Regions from separate parts of the Sphingobium sp. TomMM35A genome, predicted to be linked through region 3. Evidence: riboswitches for the same ligand, from Rfam matches in the RefSeq annotation. Region 3 holds a riboswitch; each other region holds the start of a gene.
The links. A riboswitch is a leader RNA that binds a small molecule or an ion and turns the genes downstream of it on or off. The one in region 3 is predicted to bind cobalamin.

Region 1 (6,243 bases), 390 kb from region 3:
TGACCGGGCGGAGAAGAGAGCCGAGCCGATCGCGCAGAAAGGGGAAATGTAGAGGATCGCCCAGATGCCGGTGAAGGCGATCGCGGGTTTTCGGGAAGGGGGAGGAAGGCGCAGGGAGAGAAAGAGTGTGGCGGCGATGGCCAGCAGCAATAGCGGGTCCCAGTTCCACCGGGTCCAGAACTCCGCGGGCAGGGGAGCGGTGCCGCAATAGGGGGTGGGATTTTCCAACCGGGACGATCCTCTGTTTCCATCACCAAGTCGTGAGGGGGAGGATCGTTCCCATGAAGGAAATGGTGAATTGAAAGGGTTTTTGGAGATTTGGGGCCGAAAATTAACCTGAAGGTCAAAAATTCAGGCGGCGCTGTTGGCTGCGTGGATGCCAAAGGCCATGCGGGCGGCGTTGAGCGTATATTCATATTCTTCGCTGCCCGGCACGAGATCATGCCAGTTCTTGTGCGATATTGCAGCGAAACTGTCCTGCCAAATCTTGCAGGCTACCAGTTGTATTTCGGTTTCCTTGGGCGCGCGCTGCGCTTCCAGGCAGTCGCGCAAGATGGCGTGAAAAACGGCGCCCCGCAAAGGTGGGTGGGTCATGGACATCCTCTCCTGGCAACTGATTCTTTGTCCAGATTGCCGTAAGGGAAAGTTGCACAGCGGCGAAAGCGCGTCAACCATAGCCCAAAATTTCCATGCTGAACTCCAAGACTTTTAACCTGTTTAAATAAAGAATGTCTGGCTTTTACTTTACGAACACTTCCGTCCCATAAGTAAGTCGTTGATCGCGAAGGCCGGTCTCCTGCCAACGACCAGCCTTCGCCTTCAACTGTCAGAAGAGGAACTTGACGCCGCCGCGCACCGTTCGCGGTTCGACGACGCGGCTCAGCCGTCCTTCGACCGGCTCCGCATCGGCGGCGGGGATGTAGGATTCGTAATAATAGGCGATGTCCTTGTCCCGGCTGCCCAGGATATTGAGCAGTTCGGCATAGATCTGCACCCGCTTCCCCTTCCAGGCGGCGCGGGCATTGACGACAGTGCTGCCGGGATCGCGCACGCTATTATCCTCGATCAGGGGAGAGGGCCCGAGATGGCGGACGCGGATGCTGGCTTCCCATGGATCGAGGACGATAGCCGCCCCGGCGGACGCTGCGTTCCTGAAGGCGTTGGGGATATGATCGCCATTGGTGTAGCGGCTGTGGCTGGCGGTGTAATTGCCGTCGAAGGCAAGCCAGGGGAGTGGCCGCCAGAAGGCGACAAGCTCATAGCCATGGCGGCGGCTGGCTCCGCTGGGTTCGACCGCGTTGGAATCGCCGACGAAGCGCAACTCGCTGCCGACGTTCAGCCACCAATAGGTTGCGGTGAAGGTGAAGCCGGGAAGCTGAAGGCGGCCGCCCAGTTCCTTGCCGGTGCCGCGCACGAGCATGGGAACAGGCGTGTCCACATTGACCGCGCCGCGCGCATCGTTGGAATGGAAGCCCCGGCCCCAATTGGCATAGAGTTCGACCTGCGGGGTAATTGCCCATGCGGCCGACGCCTTGGGAGAGACGAGCGTGTCCGAGCCGCTGCCTTCACCCAACGCGGCGGCGACGGCGTCCCGGCTGCGGACATCATAATGATAATAGTCGCCGCGCACCCCGCCGGTGATGCGCAGGCCGGGAAGGGGCGTGACGGTCGCTTCGCCATAAAGCGCGGCCGAGCCTTGGTTGACGCGATAGCGCCCAAGCGAGGAGAGGAAAGCGCGCCCTGCGGTTCGGTTGACGCCGACATTGCCGATCGCGTCATAACGGTTTTCCGTGCCGAGCTTCAGTTGCAGCGCTGGATCGGCATCCCAGCGCTTTTCGCCCGTGAGGCCGAGAACCCAGCGGCGGTCGAATTGCTGTATCTGCGCGCTGGTGCCGTCGGGGTCGGTGTAAGTGGGGTTCGAGAACATCGTCCAGTCGTAGAACTGGGCATAAAGATTGGCGCGCCATGTCGGCTGAATGGTGGCGAGATTGCCGATAATGCGGGTGGTTTCACCGCGCGCGGACGGATCGGGCGAACAGAAGACATCGGGGCAGAGCGGCGTGCCTACGATGCGCTCGGGAATTTGCTCGGTCGGGCGCCATGTCGCGCGATAGGCGTGAAGCGTGGCGTCGATCTTCCCGGCCCCTGTGGGGAGCGTATATTTGGCGAAGCCCGCATAATGGCGCAGATGTTCAGGCTCCTGCCATGGCCCGTCATAGGCCTTGGCCTGCGCGACCAGGGTGAGATGGCCCGCGCCCGCCTTTACGGTCCCGCCCGACGCCAGCCTGCGCCAGCCGAAGGAGCCGCCCTCCGCCGCGACCCATGGCCGGTCATAGCCGTCGATCGTGGTCATATAGGCCGCGCCCGCAAGCGCGAAGTCGCCGCCATCGGCGCGATAGGGACCTTTGCGAAAATCCTCACGCGCGATGATTTCCGGGATGAGCCCGTTGAGGTCGAGATAGCCCTGGCCGTGGCCATGGCTGCGGAAGTTCATCTGAACCCCGTCGATATAGGTGGTGAAGTCCGACCCATGGTCGAGGTTGAAACCGCGCAGGAAATATTGATTGGCCTTGCCGCTGCCCGAATGCTGGGCCGCGACCATGCCCGGCACGGCTTCGAGCAGTTCGGCGACGCGCAGCAGCGGGCGGACGAGAAGGTCAGCGCCGCCGACGCTGCCTTCGCTCGCCGCATGGGCGGTGCCGATCTTGTCCTCGCCCCGGCCGAAGACGATGATGGCGCTGGCGTCTTCGCCCGCGTCGGCCGCTTCGGCGGCAAAGGCTGGCAGGGGGAGGAGAGTGGCGGTCAGCGCCCAGGCGGCGCGGTGGAAATGATCGGGAAGTTTCACATCATGCACTCCGGGCGTCTGGCGACATCCGGCAAGAGACCTGTCGTCAGGCGACGACCGGCGCACGCCGACGGCCGGACGCCCCCAAGGCGGCCGCCAGCGTCACCGAAGCGGCCTCTTGCCGCTCATTCGTCGCTCAGACGGAGTTCACCGTGCCGCGGCCATCCCCTGGACCAAGGCAAGAGCGACCAGACGCTGGCAGGTATCCTGGCTCGCGGGTCATCGCTTGATGCACGGCCTTCCCAGGCCTCGCAGGATTTAGCGTCCGGCCCAGTGACTTGCCCCAACCTGCCTGTGAGGTGGGGCGATGTGCATCGCGCTCGCCGCTTACAGTTGCAGGGACAGCCCTGGCTTGGGGAGGCGGATGCCTTCCTTACCATGTTCCCTTTTAAGCCTCTTTCGAGGCACCGGCGCGATCATGCCCGGGGGTTGCCCGGGTGAGGGGGCGATAGCGGAGGTGGGGGTGTGGGGCAAGGGGGGGTGGTGGGGATTGCTCCCTCTCCCCTTTAGGGGAGAGGGGTGGGGAGAGGGGGGCGGCGCTGGTTGCTTTACAGTCCCCTCTCCCGCCTTCGCTTCGCTCGGCACCCTCTCCCCTGAAGGGGAGAGGGGAATGGTGGTGCTGGGCCTTCGCGCCAAGATCAGTTCAGGGTCGTGCCTCGTTCTCGCTGGAGGCGGAGGGCCATGGCCTGGTAGCGGACGGCGCGTTCATTGTGGAGGGCGATGGTTGCCTGGTCGGCGCCGCGTAGGCGGGCTTCCCTGGCTTGCCGCGCTTCCTGGGCGGCGCAGGCGGAAAAATGTGACGCGTCATTGGGGCGCATGGCCCATATCCTCTCTCAAGTTTCTTATGGCTCGAACGATAACATCGGCCTTTCCCGCTGCCATTACGCAGGTTAACGCCGGAAAGCTTCTATTTTTTGACAGGAGCCTGGCGAATTTTCGCATAATGGAATTTTGGCTTTTCAGCGGGTTGAGCGGGAGCCCGCCTGCCTTTTTCTATCAACCGCCCCTGTTCCACGGCGCGGCGCGGAAGCTTTCGCGCAAGAATGCGATGAAGGTGTCCACGGCGGCAGGGCGGCCCGCCGCGCGGGGGTGGACGGCGTGGACGGCGAGGTCGGCGGGGCCTTCCCAAGGTTCAAGGACGCGGACGAGGCGTCCGTCCGCGATCAGATCGCCCACGTCCCAGAGCGAGCGCAGGGCGATGCCGACGCCGGTCAGGGCGAGTTCGCGCACGATTTCGCTGCTGTTGGTGCGGACATGGCTTTGGCCGTCGATCAGCTTGCGCGCGCGCCCGTTGACCAATCGCCATGGCAATTGTCCTTCGGCGGCGAGCAGACGGTGGCGGGAGAGGTCAGCTATCCCTTCCGGCGTGCCGTGGGCGGCGAGATAGGCGGGGTTCGCGCAGAGGATGCGGCGGTTGGCGGCGAGATGATGCCCCTCCAGATGGGCGGGAATGTCGCTGGTGATGCGGATCGCAAGGTCGATCCGTTCAGCGAGCAGGTCTTCATAGGCGTCGGACAGGTTGAGTTGGAGGTCGACGCGCGGATGCTGTTCCAGGAATCGGCCGACATGGGGGGCGACATGGAGGCGGCCGAAGGAGGTGGGGGCGGAGATGCGCAGCGGGCCTGACGCGGTGCGGTGGCGATTGGTGACGCGCTCTTCCGCGTGGGCAATGGCGTCGAGGATGGCGACGAGATCGCGGTGAAGGCTGGCGCCCTCTTCCGTCAGGGCGAGGCGGCGCGTGGTGCGATGGATGAGGCGGACGCCGAGGCGGGCTTCGAGGCGAGAGAGGCGTTTCGACATCATCGCGGGCGAGATGTTGAGCATGCGGCCAGCGGCTGAGAGGCTGCCTGCTTCCACCGCGCGGGCGAAGAGAAGATAGTCGGGGTCCATCGATGATCTTTTCCTGTGAGGAACAGATGCTTTGAACCTTTATCATCTAGTGCGAGGATGGCGGCGGGTCTATAGATTTTGGCCATAGTTTTTCGTGATGGAGAGTTGCCGATGGACGGTATGATCGAGAAATCGGGCCTGATGGTGGCCGCCGAACTGGCGCGCTTTATCGATGAGGATGTGCTGCCGGGGACGGGGATCGTGGCGGATGCGTTCTGGCGAGGCGCTGCTGCGATCTTCGCGCGGTTCGCGCCGCGCAATGCGGCTTTGCTGGAGAAGCGTGATGCTCTTCAGGCGCAGATCGATGCCTGGCACGGGGAGCATGCGGGGCGGCCTTTCGATGCGGAGGCCTATCGGGCTTTCCTGACGGAGATCGGCTATCTGGTGCCGGAGCCTGCGCCCTTTTCCATCGGGTCGGGCCGGGTGGATGCGGAGCTTGCGAGCTTGGCGGGGCCGCAGTTGGTGGTGCCGATCCTGAATGCGCGGTTCCTGTTGAACGCGGCCAATGCGCGGTGGGGAAGCCTGTATGATGCGCTTTATGGGACGGACGCGATCCCGGGCGTGGCGGCGGGCAAGGGCCATGATCCGGCGCGGGGCGCGCAGGTGATTGCCTGGGCCAAGGCGTTTCTGGACCGGGCGGTTCCGCTGACGGAGGGAAGCTGGGCGGAGTGGACCGGGGGCGAGCCGGTGTTGCGGGATGCTTCGCAACTCGCAGGACGGGCAGGGGATAATATCCTGCTGCGCAATCATGGGCTGCATATCGAACTGGTGATCGATGCGGGGCATCCGATCGGGCGGGATGACCCGGCGCATTTGGCCGATGTCGTGCTGGAGTCGGCTTTGTCGACCATCTGCGACCTGGAGGATTCGGTCGCGGCGGTGGATGCGGGGGACAAGGTGGCGGCCTATGCCAACTGGCTGGGGCTGATGAAGGGCGACCTGGAGGAGAGCTTCGAGAAGAATGGCGCGATGATGACGCGGCGGCTGAATGGCGACCGGTCCTATGTTGCGCCTGATGGAAGTGGGTTCACGCTGCCGGGGCGGTCATTGCTGTTCGTGCGCAATGTCGGGCATTTGATGACGACGCCTGCGGTTCGCTTGGCGGATGGGACGGAGGCTCCGGAAGGGATTTTGGATGGGATCGTCACCAGCCTGATCGCCTTGCACGACATTCGGCGCGGCGGGCGCTTCGTCAACAGCCGGGCGGGCAGCATCTATATCGTGAAGCCCAAGATGCATGGGCCGGAGGAGGTCGCCTTCACCAATGATCTGTTCGATGCGATCGAGGATTTGCTGGGGCTGGAGCGGCATCAGCTGAAAGTCGGGGTGATGGATGAGGAGCGGCGGACTTCGGCCAACCTTGCCGCCTGCATCCATGCGGTGCGGGACCGGATCGTCTTCATCAATACTGGCTTCCTGGATCGCACGGGCGACGAGATCCATACGTCGATGCGGGCGGGGCCTATGATCCGCAAGGGCGACATGAAGGGCGCGGCGTGGATCCAGGC
Region 2 (6,243 bases), on a different contig from region 3:
ATGAACTGATCCGGCGCGCGGGCCTCGTCAATCTGGCGGAAAAGCTCGGCAAGCCCGCGCTGGCGCAAGTGCCGCTGGAACAGATGATCGCAGCCAAGCCCGACTATCTGATCGTGGAAGAAGGCAGCGAAAACATCGTCGATCAGGGGACGGAGATGCTGCACCATCCCGCGTTGAGATCCATCCCCCGCATCCGTGTGCCCCAGGCCTGGACGGTCTGCGGCGGCCCCGCCTATGTGCAGGCCGCGCGCAGCATCATTGCCCAGGCGGATGCTGCGGGCAAAGAGAGGGCGCAGCCAAAGGCCGCGCCCCGGCGATGAAGCGGGGCGGCCGCCCACCCCGTTCATCTTTCACCGTCAGAAGCGGACACGCACGCCGCCATAGGCCGATCGGCCATAGGTGCTGTAGCCATAGACGGTCGCATATTCTTCGTCCGTGACATTGTCGATGCGGCCGTAAATCTCCAGATGCTCGTTGATCGGCAGCGAGGCGCGGAGGTCCAGCCGGGCGTAGCCGTCGAGACGCTGGGTGTTGGCGGCATCGTTGAAGCTGTCGCCGACCATGGTCACCGTTGCGCCAGTCGACAGGCCGAACGACCAATCATAGTCTGCCGAGACGCTGACGGCATCCTTTGCGCGGCGGGGAAGGCGCTTGCCTTCGTTGAGCCCGCCTTCGGACCGGTCGACAGCGTCGATATAGCTGTAGGCCGCTATGACCGTCAGCGCATCGACGGGCTTCAGCGTCAAGGCTGCTTCCACGCCCTTTGCACGGGTGCGGGTGAGGTTGACATAGCGGCCGAAAGGAAGGGCGAAGCCGTCGAAATAAATCTGGTCGCGGGTGTCGCGGCGAAACGCGGTGACAGAGATCATCGCGCGGCCCTCATCCAGGCTCTGATCGAAGCCGATGTCATAGCTTTTCGACCGTTCGGGCTTGAGGTCGAGATTGCCATAGGTGGCGTCGTAGATCTGGTACAGCGAAGGTGCGCGAAAGCCTTCGCCATAGCTGGCGCGGATATTGGTGCGGCCTTCATTGGGCGTGTAGTTGGCGTTGGCGCCAAAGGTGGTGGCGCCCCCGAATTGGCTGTGATCGTCATGGCGTACGCCGCCGGTAACCGACAAGCCAACAAAAGGCTTTACGACCGCAAGCGCATAGACGCTGTCGATGTTTACCTCTGCTCCGCTGACGACCTTATCGCCTGTGAAGAAGTCGTAGAAGAACGAGTCATATTTGGGCCGCTCATGCTCGTAGCCAAAGACCAGTTTGGCTTGATCCACCGGCTGATAGACGCCTTCATATTCAAATCGCAGGTTGGTGCCTGAATAGCCATAGTCAGGCGCGGAACTGGGCGCGAAGAAATAGTCGCGGTCATTGCGGAACCAGGTCACCGCCGCACGCTGCGTCAACTTGCCGTCGAAAGAGGAAAGGTTGAGCCCCGCATAGCCGACATATTGGTCAAGCTTGCTGCTATCCCTTGATTCAGCCGGCGCGCCAAAGAAGATGTCGGTATCGAGGTCCGCATGGATGTAATAGCCACGCAGGTCGAGGCTGAGATTGTCGGTGAAGGCGAGCTTCAGCTTCGCGTGGGTCGCGATATTTTCATAACCGTCCTTCTCCGTACCGCCCTGTGCCGCGGAGATGCCATCGGTACGGAAATAGGCGACGCCCGCGCTGCCCGATGCGATGCCGGTGCTGCCCGATATGTCAGCCTTTGCATTCAGCGTGTCGGCATAGCCATAATCCACCGATGCGCTGCCGCCAACGCCTTCGCCCGGCTCGGCCGACATGATGTTGACCACGCCGCCGATCGCCTGGCTGCCGTAGACCACCGAATTGGAGCCGCGCAGCACTTCGATGCGGCGGATGTTGCCCGTGAGCAGATTGCCGAAGTCGTAGGCATCGCCAATGACGCTCGGGTCATTGATCTTCACGCCATCGAGCAGCACCAGCGTTTGCGTCGTTTCCGCGCCACGGATCGAAATGCCGGTGACGCCGCCCACGGCATCGGCGCGGTTGAAACGGACGCCGGGCGTGGTGATCAGCAGGTCCGCGACGCTGACATTCTGGCGCGTCTCGATCGTCTTTTCATCGATCACCGTCACGGCCTGCCCGACTTCATCGGTCGGCTGCTCGATGCCGAGCGCGGTGACGACGATTTCGTCTGCGTCTTCGGCAAGCGCTGGGGTGGCGGCGAGGAGCGCCAGCAGCGAGATTCCGGTCTTGAACATATTCTGTCTTCCCTGAGCGCCATGCGACATGAGGCCAGGGCGTCCGCGCGAGCGGCCGGTGCGCGAGGGAGGGAGACGCCAATCCCGTCACGCGCACCGATGCGGCCCTGCGCCGCTTCGTCGCTCAGACGGAAAACCGTGCCCGGGCCGATCCCTGGACCCAGGCAAGAGCGACCATGCGCCGGCAGGTTTCCTGGCTCGCGGGTCGTCGCGGCGATGCACGGGCCTTCCCGGACGCGTGTCCAGTGGCTGGTCCCCCTCGCCTTCCCCTTTTGAAGGCATGCGGGTTTCCGGGTGCATCGCGCTCACCGCTTACAGTTGCAGGGGCAGCTGCGGATTTGGACGGATGAGCCGTCCGCACCGCATTCCCTTTCCGGCGCGATCTTATCGTCAGCGGTTGCCCGCTCACGCCGCGCGCCATAGGGGAAAGCGAGGGTTCTGCCAAGGAGTGGATCGATGCGATTACTGGGCGCTGTGCTTGCCGGGGGACGATCAAGCCGGTTCGGGAGCGACAAGGCGCTGGCGCTGATGCCGGATGGGCGCATGCTGATTGAACATGCGGTAGCAGCAATCGCGCCGCATGTGGAGACGGTGGTGGTCTGCGGGCGGACGGTCGAGGGGATGACCAGCCTCTCCGACCGGCCCGCGCCTGATATGGGACCGCTGGGCGGGCTGAACGCGGCACTGCATCATGCGCGGGACGAAGGCTATGACGCGGTGCTGACGACCGGGTGTGACATGCCGCTCTATCCGGCGGCGCTGGTGGAGGCGCTGGCGGGAGAAGGCGCTGCGGTGTTGAAGGGGCAGCAACTTGCCGGTTTCTGGCCTGCGGGGCTTGCAGATGAACTGGACGCGCATCTGGCTGAGGAGAATAGCCGGTCGATATATGGCTGGCTGGAGCGGATCGGCGCGCGGATCGTGGAGCGGGCGGATATCGTCCTGCCGAATATTAATCGACCGCAGGATCTTGCCGGATTGCCAAAAAGCTAGCTGCGCCGTGCTCCTGCCTTTGCAGGAGCACGTTGCTTATCGTGCTGAGCGGGTTGCACCCTATCGCCGAGCTGAACTTGCCGAAGCCCCCTCCCTTCCTTCCAACTAAGTTCGGGGGCGTTCGGCAAGCTCAGGGCAAAGGTCGCGGAGAGCCGGTCTTCAAAGCTGAAGAGCGACGCTCGTGGCGGCCTCTACTGGCATGGTCGTGCCCGCCACCGCTTCACCAATCAGAAGCAGGGTCGGATCTTCGTCGCTGATCGTGGCCACCAGAAAGGCAAGCGCCGACAGCTTCCCCCGGATCAGGCGTTCGGTGGGCAGCGAGACATTGACCGCCACCATCACCGGCGTCTCGGGATCGCGTCCGGCGGCGATCAGCTGGCGGCTGATCTCTCCGGCGGCGGCGCGCCCCATATAGATGCCGAGCGTGCCCCCGGGACGGGCGAGCGTTTCCCAGTCGAGCTTGAGCGGCTCACCGGCTTTCAGATGCGCGGTCACCAGTGTCAGGCCGCGCGCCTTGCCGCGCAGGGTGAGCGAGGCGTTGCCGCTTGCCGCCGCCGCGCTGGCAGTGGTGATGCCGGGGCAGATGTGGGTGCGGATGCCGTCAGCGGCGAGATGATCCATCTCCTCGGCCGAGCGGCCAAAGACCGACGGGTCGCCGCCTTTCAGGCGCACGACGCGCTTGCCTGCCTTTGCGGCGGCGAGGAGGAGGTCGTTGATGCTTTCCTGATCCTTGCTGTGGCGGCCGGAGCGCTTGCCGACGCTGACGCGCTCGATGCCCTGCGGGATGAGGTCGAGGACGCCGGGGCCGACCAGTGCGTCATAAAAGACGATGTCGGCCGCCGCCATCAGCTTTTCGGCCTTGCGGGTCAGCAGGTCCGGGTCGCCGGGACCTGCGCCGACCAGCCAGACTTCACCGGGGGCGATAAGTTCATTCGGCTGCATGGAGCGTCTCCTGCGGGATTTGGGCGAGGATGTTGGCGAGCGCGGGGCGGCAGGACCCGCAGTTGGTGCCCGCGCCGATCGCCTTGCCGATGGCGGGCACGTCGACCAGGCTCTGGTCGCGAATTGCGGCGACGATCTGGTTGAGGCCGATGTCGAAGCAGACGCAGATGGTCGGGCCTTTGTCAGGCTGGCTGCCGGGGCCGCGCGCCGCGAGGACGGAAGCGCCCACCTCTTCGGCTTCAAGCTGGCCGATGAGCCAGTCGCGCGTGGGGAGCAGGCCGGTGCGGGTCACGAAGAGGACGCCTGCCAGCTTGCCATCCTTGATAATCGCGACGCGGCGGGTGCCACGCGACATATCGACGGCCTCGACCCGGTCGCCCCTGGGCAGGCAGGCTTCGAGCCGGGCGGGATCGCCATTGCCCGCGACCTCGTAAAGCGCGCCGCCCGGCACGGTGACCTTTGTCGCCCACAGGCAGGGAACCCTGGCGGGCTGCTCGCCGCGCAGGATCAGGAAGCCCTTCCACTCGGTCGCGACTTTCTCGATGCTGGCGGGCGTCAGCTTGAAGCCGGGCTGACCGGAATGGGGATCGACCAGCGGGCGGGGGAGCAGGCCGGTGCGGCCGCCGGTCGAGATTTGATCGGTCCAGTGGATCGGGGTGAAAATCTCGCCCCTGCGCTGGCCCTCGCTGAACGCCACGCGGAAGATGCTGTTGCCCTGCGCCGTGAAAACCCGGGCCAGGTCGCCATGGGCAATGCCCAGTTCCTGTGCGTCCTCGGCATGGATTTCGACAAGCGGCTCCTCCCGATGACGGGCGAGCTTCGCCGACAGGCCGGTGCGCGTCATCGTGTGCCACTGGTCGCGATAACGGCCGGTGTTGAGCGTCATCGGCCACTGTTGGAGCGGCTCCTGAAGGTCCATCTGCTTGGCGAGTACCAGCCGCGCCTTGCCATCGGGGGTGGAGAAGCGACCATCCGCGAAGGGCTTGTCGCCACCCCAGCGGAAGGGCTCCATCGCCTCATAGGCGTCGTTGCCGATGGTCGCCTGCGCGCGCAGGTTGAGCAGCCGTGCACCATCATTCTGATAGGCGGTCAGGCGGGCATGTTCGCGCCAGATGTCGGCGGGCCGATCATAGGCGAAGGCGTTGCGCCAGCCCATGCGACGGCCGACTTCCTTGATGATCCACCAGTCGGGCTTCGCCTCGCCGGGCAGCGCCATGAAGGGGCGCTGGCGGCTGATGGTGCGGTCCGAATTGGTGACGGTGCCGTCCTTCTCTCCCCAGCCAGCAGCGGGCAAGCGAACGTCGGCATAGACGCTGGTGTCGGTGTCGGCGATGATGTCCGAGACGACGAGGAAGGGCACGGTCTCCAGCGCCTCGCGGACCCGGCCTGCGTCGGGCAGCGAGACTGCGGGGTTGGTGGCCATCACCCAGAGCGCCTTGATCCGGCCTTCGTTGATGGCGCGGAACAGGTCGACGGCTTTCAGGCCCGGCTTGGTCGCCATGGTGGGCGCGGCCCAGAAGCGGCCGACGCGTTCCACATTCTCCGGCGCGAAGTCCATATGGGCCGCCAGCGTCGAGGCGAGGCCGCCGACTTCGCGGCCGCCCATGGCGTTGGGCTGGCCGGTGATGGAGAAGGGCGCAGCGCCGGGCTTGCCGATCCGGCCGGTAGCCAAGTGGACGTTGATGATCGCGTTGACCTGATCAGTACCGCGGATCGACTGGTTGATGCCCTGGCTGAACAAGGTGACGGTGCGCGCGGTGGCGGCGAACAGCTTGAAGAATTGCTCCAGCAGCGCGGGCGCGATGTCGCAGGTCTTTGCCGTGGTCCAGAGATCATGGCCGGTGCGGATATGCTCCCAGAAGCCTTCGGGCGCATTGAGATGGTCGGCGATGAACGCAGGGTCGGTGACGCCTTCCTGATCGCACCAGGCGAGCAGACCGCTCATCAGGGCAACGTCGGTGCCAGGCTTTACGGCCAGGTGCAGGTCCGCGCCTTCGCAGGTTTCGGTGCGGCGTGGGTCGATCACGACCAGCTTGGTCCCACGCTCCGCTCGCGCCGCCTGAATGCGCTGATAGACGATCGGGTG
Region 3 (6,243 bases):
AGTGGGCTTGTCGCAGCCGTGGCGTTTCGTGCGTGTGGAAACCGTGGAGCTACGCGAGCGACTGGCCTGTCATGTCGACCGGCAGGTCAAGGAAGCGGGCAAGGAATATGATGGCGATCAGGACAAGCTCTATCGCAGCCTGAAGCTGCACGGCTTGCGCGAGGCGCCGGTCCTGTTCGCCGTCTATTGCGACGATGGGACGGAGACGGGCCATCATCTGGGTGCGGTCACGATGCCAGAGGCGCGGCGTTACAGCTGCGTCATGGCGGTGCATACGCTATGGCTGGCGGCGCAGACGCGGCGCATCGGCATGGGTTGGGTGTCGATCATGGAGCCCGAAGGCGTGAACGCGATGCTCGATATTCCCGCAAGCTGGGAATGCCTGGGGCTGCTCTGCCTTGGCCGGGCTGTCAGTGAAGAGGATGTACCGGAACTGGAACGGCGGGGCTGGGAGCAGCGGACCGACTGGCATTCCGTGGTGGTGCGGCGTTAGTTCCGCATCCGCATCCGCTCCCCCGTTCGGACCGAGATCAGCTATTCACCCCGGAGGAAATCCAGCGCCAGCGTTTCGAAACGGTCCTTGTGCTCGATCATCGTCCAATGGCCGCAGCGCGGGAAGACGTGCAGTTCGGCATTGGGGATGATGCGCATGGGCAGCAGCGCGCCGTCGAGCGGACTGACCTTGTCATCGCGGCCCCACATGATGAGCGTCGGCGCCTGGATTTTGCCAAGATAGCCGATACGCTGCGACACGCCCGGCCCGCTCATCGACTGGGCGATGAAGCCGAGGGCGGCGCGCGTGTACATCTTGCGGCTGCTTTCCATCGTCACCGGTTCCAGCGCCGCCTTGTAGCGCATGTCGATCAATTCATCGGTGATGATCGATTTGTCGTACACCATGGATTCGAGCCAGGCGATGATGTTCTCCCGCGTCGGATCTTCGATGAAATCGACTAGGCGGGTCAGCCCTTCATTGGGGAAGGTCGAGGTGATGTTGAAACCGATGCCGCCGATCGTGATGTAGCGCAGCACGCGGTCGGGATGAGATGCCGCCAGATGTCCGCCGACAATCCCCCCATAGCTGTTGCCAACAATATGGGCGCGGTCGATGCCAAGGCCGTCCATCAGCGCGACGACTGCGTCGCGGGCTACTCCCACCGGGTCGCCATCCACGGGATCGCTCTTCCCATATCCCGGTGCGTCCAGGATGATGGTGCGGAAATGTTGGGAGAAGAAGGGCAGATTGCCCCGAAAATTCGCCCAGCCGGTGACGCCGGGGCCCGACCCATGGAGCAGCAGCAGCGCAGGGCCTAATCCCGCTTCATGATAATGAAGCCGCCCCTTATCCGTTTCCAGGAAGCGGCTGGTGCCTTCGAAGCTGAAATCGCCCATCTTTTCCTCTCCATTTTTGCACTATTTGGCGAGGGCGTAGCGGCGATGCGCGATGGACGCAAGGAAGCGGGCGTTGACTACTTCCCTTTCGCCTGCATCGTCATTATGAAGCGCGTCGAGCCGGGTTCGTCCGGTTCATCGATCGCGCCGGTGCCCCGGTATAGGGGCTTAAATGGGAATGCGGTGCGGGAGGCTCTCTCCCAAATCCGTGGCTGTCCCTGCAACTGTGAGCGGCGAGCGAAGCATGGACCGGCCAGTTCTGACAATGGGACGGCCAGCCACTGGAGCGATCCGGGAAGGCCCCATGCCAAGCTGTGACCCGCAAGCCAGGAGACCTGCCGGAGCAAAGGTCGCTCTTGCCATGATCCAGGGGATGGTCACGGCTCGGTTCTCCGTTTGAGCGACGAATTTCGTGCGGCTGCGGCCGTGCAGGCGAGCGGCTTGGCCGCCTTCCTGCGCGCGCCGTCCGCTGGTCGTGGCGCAAGTGCTGGAGGGCTGAAGCAATGCAGGAGCAGATGCGGCGTGATACCGCCAGCACCGGCACGCGCCACGGTGTGCGCGGCTGGTGCCCGACGGCATGGCGGCCGATGATGGCGGGCGACGGGCTGCTGGTGCGGGTGCGTCCACCGCTTGGCCGGATGAGCCGGGAACAGGCGGTAGGATTTTGCGAGGCGGCGCTTACCCTTGGCAATGGCCATATCGACGTCACGAACCGCGCCGCCTTTCAGATCAGGGGCGTGGCGGAGGCTGACCATCGTGCGCTGATGGAGCGATTGATCGCTATTGGACTCGCGCATGCCGATGAGGAGCGAGACGCTCACGTTCCTATACTGATCAACCCGGATTGGCATGAGGGCGATGATAGCGCGCTGATCGCGACGGAACTGACGGCGCGCCTGCGCGAACTACCGGACCTTCCCGCGAAGGTCGGCTTCGCGATCGACGCTGGCCCTGCCCCGGTGCTGAGCGACGCGTCGGCCGATTTCAGGGTGGAACGGGCCGCGAGCGGCGCGCTGATCCTGCGGGCGGACGGGCGCATAAAAGGTACTCCGGTCAACACGGCAGACGCGGCGGAAGGGTTGATCCGCATGGCCCATCGGTTCATGGCAAGCGGCGGCGTTCAGGCTGGCCGCATGGCGCGGCACAATGTCCCGCTGTTTGAAGAGGCGATCGAGGCGCCTGCCCCGGCACGTTCCCGCGCCGCGGCCTTGGCGGATGCACCCGGCCCCTTTCATGCCGCGCCCTTCGGCCGGATCGAGGCGGCGGAACTCCTCGCCATCATCGTCGATGACGCGCGTGCGGTGCGGGTCACGCCATGGCGAGGGTTGGTGCTGGAGGGCAGCGGCGCACCTGCCGACGATCCGTCCGACCCGCGCCTTGCCGCCGATGCCTGTCCGGGCGCTCCAGCCTGCCCGCAGTCGAGCGTCGCCACCCGTGAACTTGCCGCCCGGCTCGCGCCCTATGTGCCGGGGCTGCACGTGTCCGGTTGCGCCAAGGGCTGCGCCCGGCCGTCGCAGGCGGCCGTCGTCCTGACCGGGCGGGAGGGCGTCTTCGACCTTGCCCTCAATGCGCGCGCGGGTGCGCCGCCGCTGCACGCGGGCCTGTCGCCTGATCAGATCTTCGCCCATTTCGGAGCCCATTGATGCCGCATCTTTATGAAACAGACGGCGCGGAAATCTATCGCCAGTCCTTCCGCATGATCCGCACGGAATCCGCGCTGGACCGCTTCTCCGCCGAGGAGGAGCGGGTTGCCGTGCGGATGATCCATGCCGCGGGCATGGTGGGTCTGGCGCCGCATATTCGCTTCTCGCCGGGATTTGCCAAAGCCGCGATCGCCGCGCTGGAGGCTGGCGCGCCGATCCTGTGTGATGCGCGAATGGTGTCGGAAGGGATCACGCGCGCCCGCCTGCCTAATGGCAACGCGATCATCTGCACCCTTAACGATCCACAAGTTCCAGACCTCGCCCGGTCGATGGCGAACACCCGGTCGGCGGCCGCGCTCGAACTGTGGCGCCCCCGTCTGGCCGGAGCGGTTGTCGCGATCGGCAACGCTCCTACCGCGCTATTCCACCTGCTCAACATGCTGGAAGACCCCGCCTGCCCACGCCCGGCGGCGATAGTCGGCTGTCCTGTCGGTTTCGTCGGCGCGGCGGAATCGAAACAGGCGCTTTGGGAGAACCAGCCCGTGCCCTGCTGCGTCGTGGAAGGGCGGCTGGGCGGCAGTGCGATCACGGTCGCGGCGGTCAACGCGCTGGCGAGTGCGGCGGAATGAGCGGGACGATCCATGGCGTGGGGCTCGGTCCCGGCGCACAGGACCTGATGAGCGTACGCGCAGACCGTCTGATCCGCGAGGCGCGCCACATCGCCTATTTCCGCAAGCCCGGCCGTCACGGCCATGCCCGCAAGATTGTCGATGGACTGCTTCGTCCGGATGCAGTCGAATATGCGATGGAATATCCGGTGACGACCGAAATTCCGGTGAGCGATCCGCGCTATAATCAATGCCTGTCGGCCTTTTACGCGGAGTGCACCGCCCATCTGCACGGCCTGGTGGAAGCGGGCGAGGATGTGGTCGTGCTCTGCGAAGGCGACCCTTTTTTCTACGGCAGCTTCATGCATCTGCACAGCCGCCTCTCTCCGCTCGCGCCTGTCCGGATCGTGCCCGGCATCACCGGCATGTCGGGCGCCTGGACCGCGAGCGGCACGCCGATCAGCTGGGGCGACGATGTATTGACGGTGCTGATGGCGACCTTGCCGGAAGAGGAGCTGGCGCGGCGCATCCGTGACAGCAATGCGCTGGTTGTCATGAAGATCGGCCGCAACCTCGCCAAGCTGCGCCGCGCGGTGGAGGCGGCGGGCAAGGACGACTGCGCCTGGCTGGTCGAATATGCGACCATGGCGGATCAGAAGATCACGCCATTGGGGCAAGCGCAGGCGGTCACCAGCTATTTTTCCATCCTGTTGATCCATGGACAGGGGCGGCGGCCATGAGCGGATGGGTAGCGGTGGCGGGCCTGGGTCCGGGCGCTGAAGCACTGGTGACGCCGGAGGTGACGGAAGCATTGGCCGAGGCGACCGACCTGGTCGGCTATGCGCCTTATGTCGCGCGGGTGGCGGATCGCGCGGATCTGGTGCGCCATGCATCGGACAATCGGGTTGAGCTGGACCGGGCAGCGCATGCGCTGGAACTCGCGGCGGCGGGGCGGCGCGTGGTGGTGGCGTCCTCGGGCGATCCGGGCGTGTTCGCCATGGCGTCCGCATTATTCGAAGCGCTGGAGGCCGGGCCGCAAGCATGGCGCGCGATCGACATTCGCGTGCTGCCGGGCATCACCGCCATGCTCGCCGCCGCCGCGCGGGCGGGCGCGCCGCTGGGCCATGATTTCTGCGCAATCAACCTGTCGGATAATCTGAAACCATGGGCGCTGATTGAACGGCGGCTGCGCCTTGCCGCGCAGGCCGATTTCGCGATGGCATTTTACAACCCCCGGTCGAAGGCGCGGCCTGATGGCTTTGCGCGCGTGCTCAATCTGTTGAGGGAGGAATGCGGTGGGGATCGGCTGATCCTCTTCGCTCGCGCGGTATCGACGGCCGAGGAGCAGTTGCGCGTCGTGACGCTGGCCGAGGCGGCCCCTGAAATGGCGGATATGCGCACGATGGTGATCGTCGGGTCAAGCCGGACGCGGTTTATCGAAGGAGCGCCTCGCCCGATCCTCTACACGCCACGATGGGCCGAATGATCAATCCACGCCAGCACGTCGCTGATGTCATGGACGGCTCGCGCCTGCGGCATGGGGGGGCGGTCGATCATGATGACCGGCAGGCCGAGCGCTCGCGCGGCGTCGATCTTGGCGCGGGCACCCTCCCCTCCCGCATTCTTTGCGACGACCAGATCGATGCCCTGATCCCGCATCAGGGCAAGGTCGCCCGCCAGCGTGAAGGGGCCGCGATCCACCAGCAAATGGTGGCGCGGCAATGCGGGCGGCGCATCTGGCGCATCGACGAACCTCAACAGATATTGATGCTGTGGCTGCGCGGCGAAGGCTTCGACATGCATCCGACCCAGAGCGAGCATCACGCGCCGCGCCGGGCCATCGAGCGCGCGGACGGCGCTGGCGATATCAGGGACGTGGGTCCAGCGGTCGCCGTCCACTGCCTGCCATTCCGGGCGGGTGAGCATCAGATGGGCGACATCAGAAGCACGCGCGGCGGCGGCGGCATTGGCGCTGATCGCAGCGGCGAAGGGATGGGTGGCATCGACAAGGTGGGTGAAAGCCCCCGCGTTCAGGAACGCCGCCAAGCCGTCGGCACCGCCAAAGCCGCCGACGCGGATCGGCACCGGCTGTGCACGGGGATTGCCGGTGCGCCCGGCATAGCTCAGCGTCGCCTGTTCGCCCCGCTCGGCCAAGGCTCTGGCGAGCGCGCTCGCTTCCATGGTGCCGCCAAGGATCAGGATGTTGCGCATGGCGACTGAAGTTCCCTGGCTGACGATCATCGGCATAGGCGAGGACGGGGCGGAAGGCTTGTCCGACACCGCACGCGCGGCGCTGGAAGAGGCGCGCCTCATCATGGGCGCTCCGCGCCAGCTGGCGCTGCTGCCACCCCTTAAAGCGGAACGGCTTAACTGGCCAGTGCCATTCGATGATGGGGTAGAGGCCCTGCTTGCCCGGCGTGGAAAGCCGACGGTGATGCTGGCGTCGGGCGATCCCTTCTGGTTCGGCGCTGGCATCAGGGTTTCGCGGCATCTGACGCCCGGCGAGTGGATTGCGCATCCTGCACCATCGACCTTCTCGCTGGCGGGTTCCCGTTTGGGCTGGGCGTTGCAGGATGTGACCTGCCATGGCCTCCACGCCG

Region 1: another riboswitch for cobalamin. It lies ahead of ACYU8T_RS15055 (TonB-dependent receptor); the one in region 3 lies ahead of ACYU8T_RS13335 (cobalamin biosynthesis protein CobG).
Region 2: another riboswitch for cobalamin. It lies ahead of ACYU8T_RS00500 (TonB-dependent receptor plug domain-containing protein); the one in region 3 lies ahead of ACYU8T_RS13335 (cobalamin biosynthesis protein CobG).

The regions. Positions count from the first base shown of each region.
Region 1 covers NZ_BSRC01000002.1:422,456-428,698, reverse strand. Annotated here, with positions in the region: gene ACYU8T_RS15065 (cytochrome c oxidase assembly protein) at 1-228, opposite strand, end outside; gene ACYU8T_RS15060 (hypothetical protein) at 352-594, opposite strand; gene ACYU8T_RS15055 (TonB-dependent receptor) at 827-2,785, opposite strand; cobalamin riboswitch at 3,026-3,272, opposite strand; gene ACYU8T_RS15050 (hypothetical protein) at 3,484-3,663, opposite strand; gene ACYU8T_RS15045 (LysR family transcriptional regulator) at 3,842-4,735, opposite strand; gene ACYU8T_RS15040 (malate synthase G) at 4,847-6,243, shown strand, end outside.
Region 2 covers NZ_BSRC01000001.1:97,955-104,197, reverse strand. Annotated here, with positions in the region: gene ACYU8T_RS00505 (ABC transporter substrate-binding protein) at 1-320, shown strand, start outside; gene ACYU8T_RS00500 (TonB-dependent receptor plug domain-containing protein) at 357-2,225, opposite strand; cobalamin riboswitch at 2,392-2,654, opposite strand; gene mobA (molybdenum cofactor guanylyltransferase) at 2,682-3,215, shown strand; gene cobA (uroporphyrinogen-III C-methyltransferase) at 3,375-4,157, opposite strand; gene ACYU8T_RS00485 (molybdopterin-dependent oxidoreductase) at 4,144-6,243, opposite strand, start outside.
Region 3 covers NZ_BSRC01000002.1:33,215-39,457, reverse strand. Annotated here, with positions in the region: gene bluB (5,6-dimethylbenzimidazole synthase) at 1-493, shown strand, start outside; gene ACYU8T_RS13340 (alpha/beta fold hydrolase) at 535-1,392, opposite strand; cobalamin riboswitch at 1,524-1,749, shown strand; gene ACYU8T_RS13335 (cobalamin biosynthesis protein CobG) at 1,980-3,035, shown strand; gene ACYU8T_RS13330 (precorrin-8X methylmutase) at 3,035-3,664, shown strand; gene cobI (precorrin-2 C(20)-methyltransferase) at 3,661-4,383, shown strand; gene cobJ (precorrin-3B C(17)-methyltransferase) at 4,380-5,129, shown strand; gene ACYU8T_RS13315 (cobalt-precorrin-6A reductase) at 5,105-5,854, opposite strand; gene cbiE (precorrin-6y C5,15-methyltransferase (decarboxylating) subunit CbiE) at 5,853-6,243, shown strand, end outside.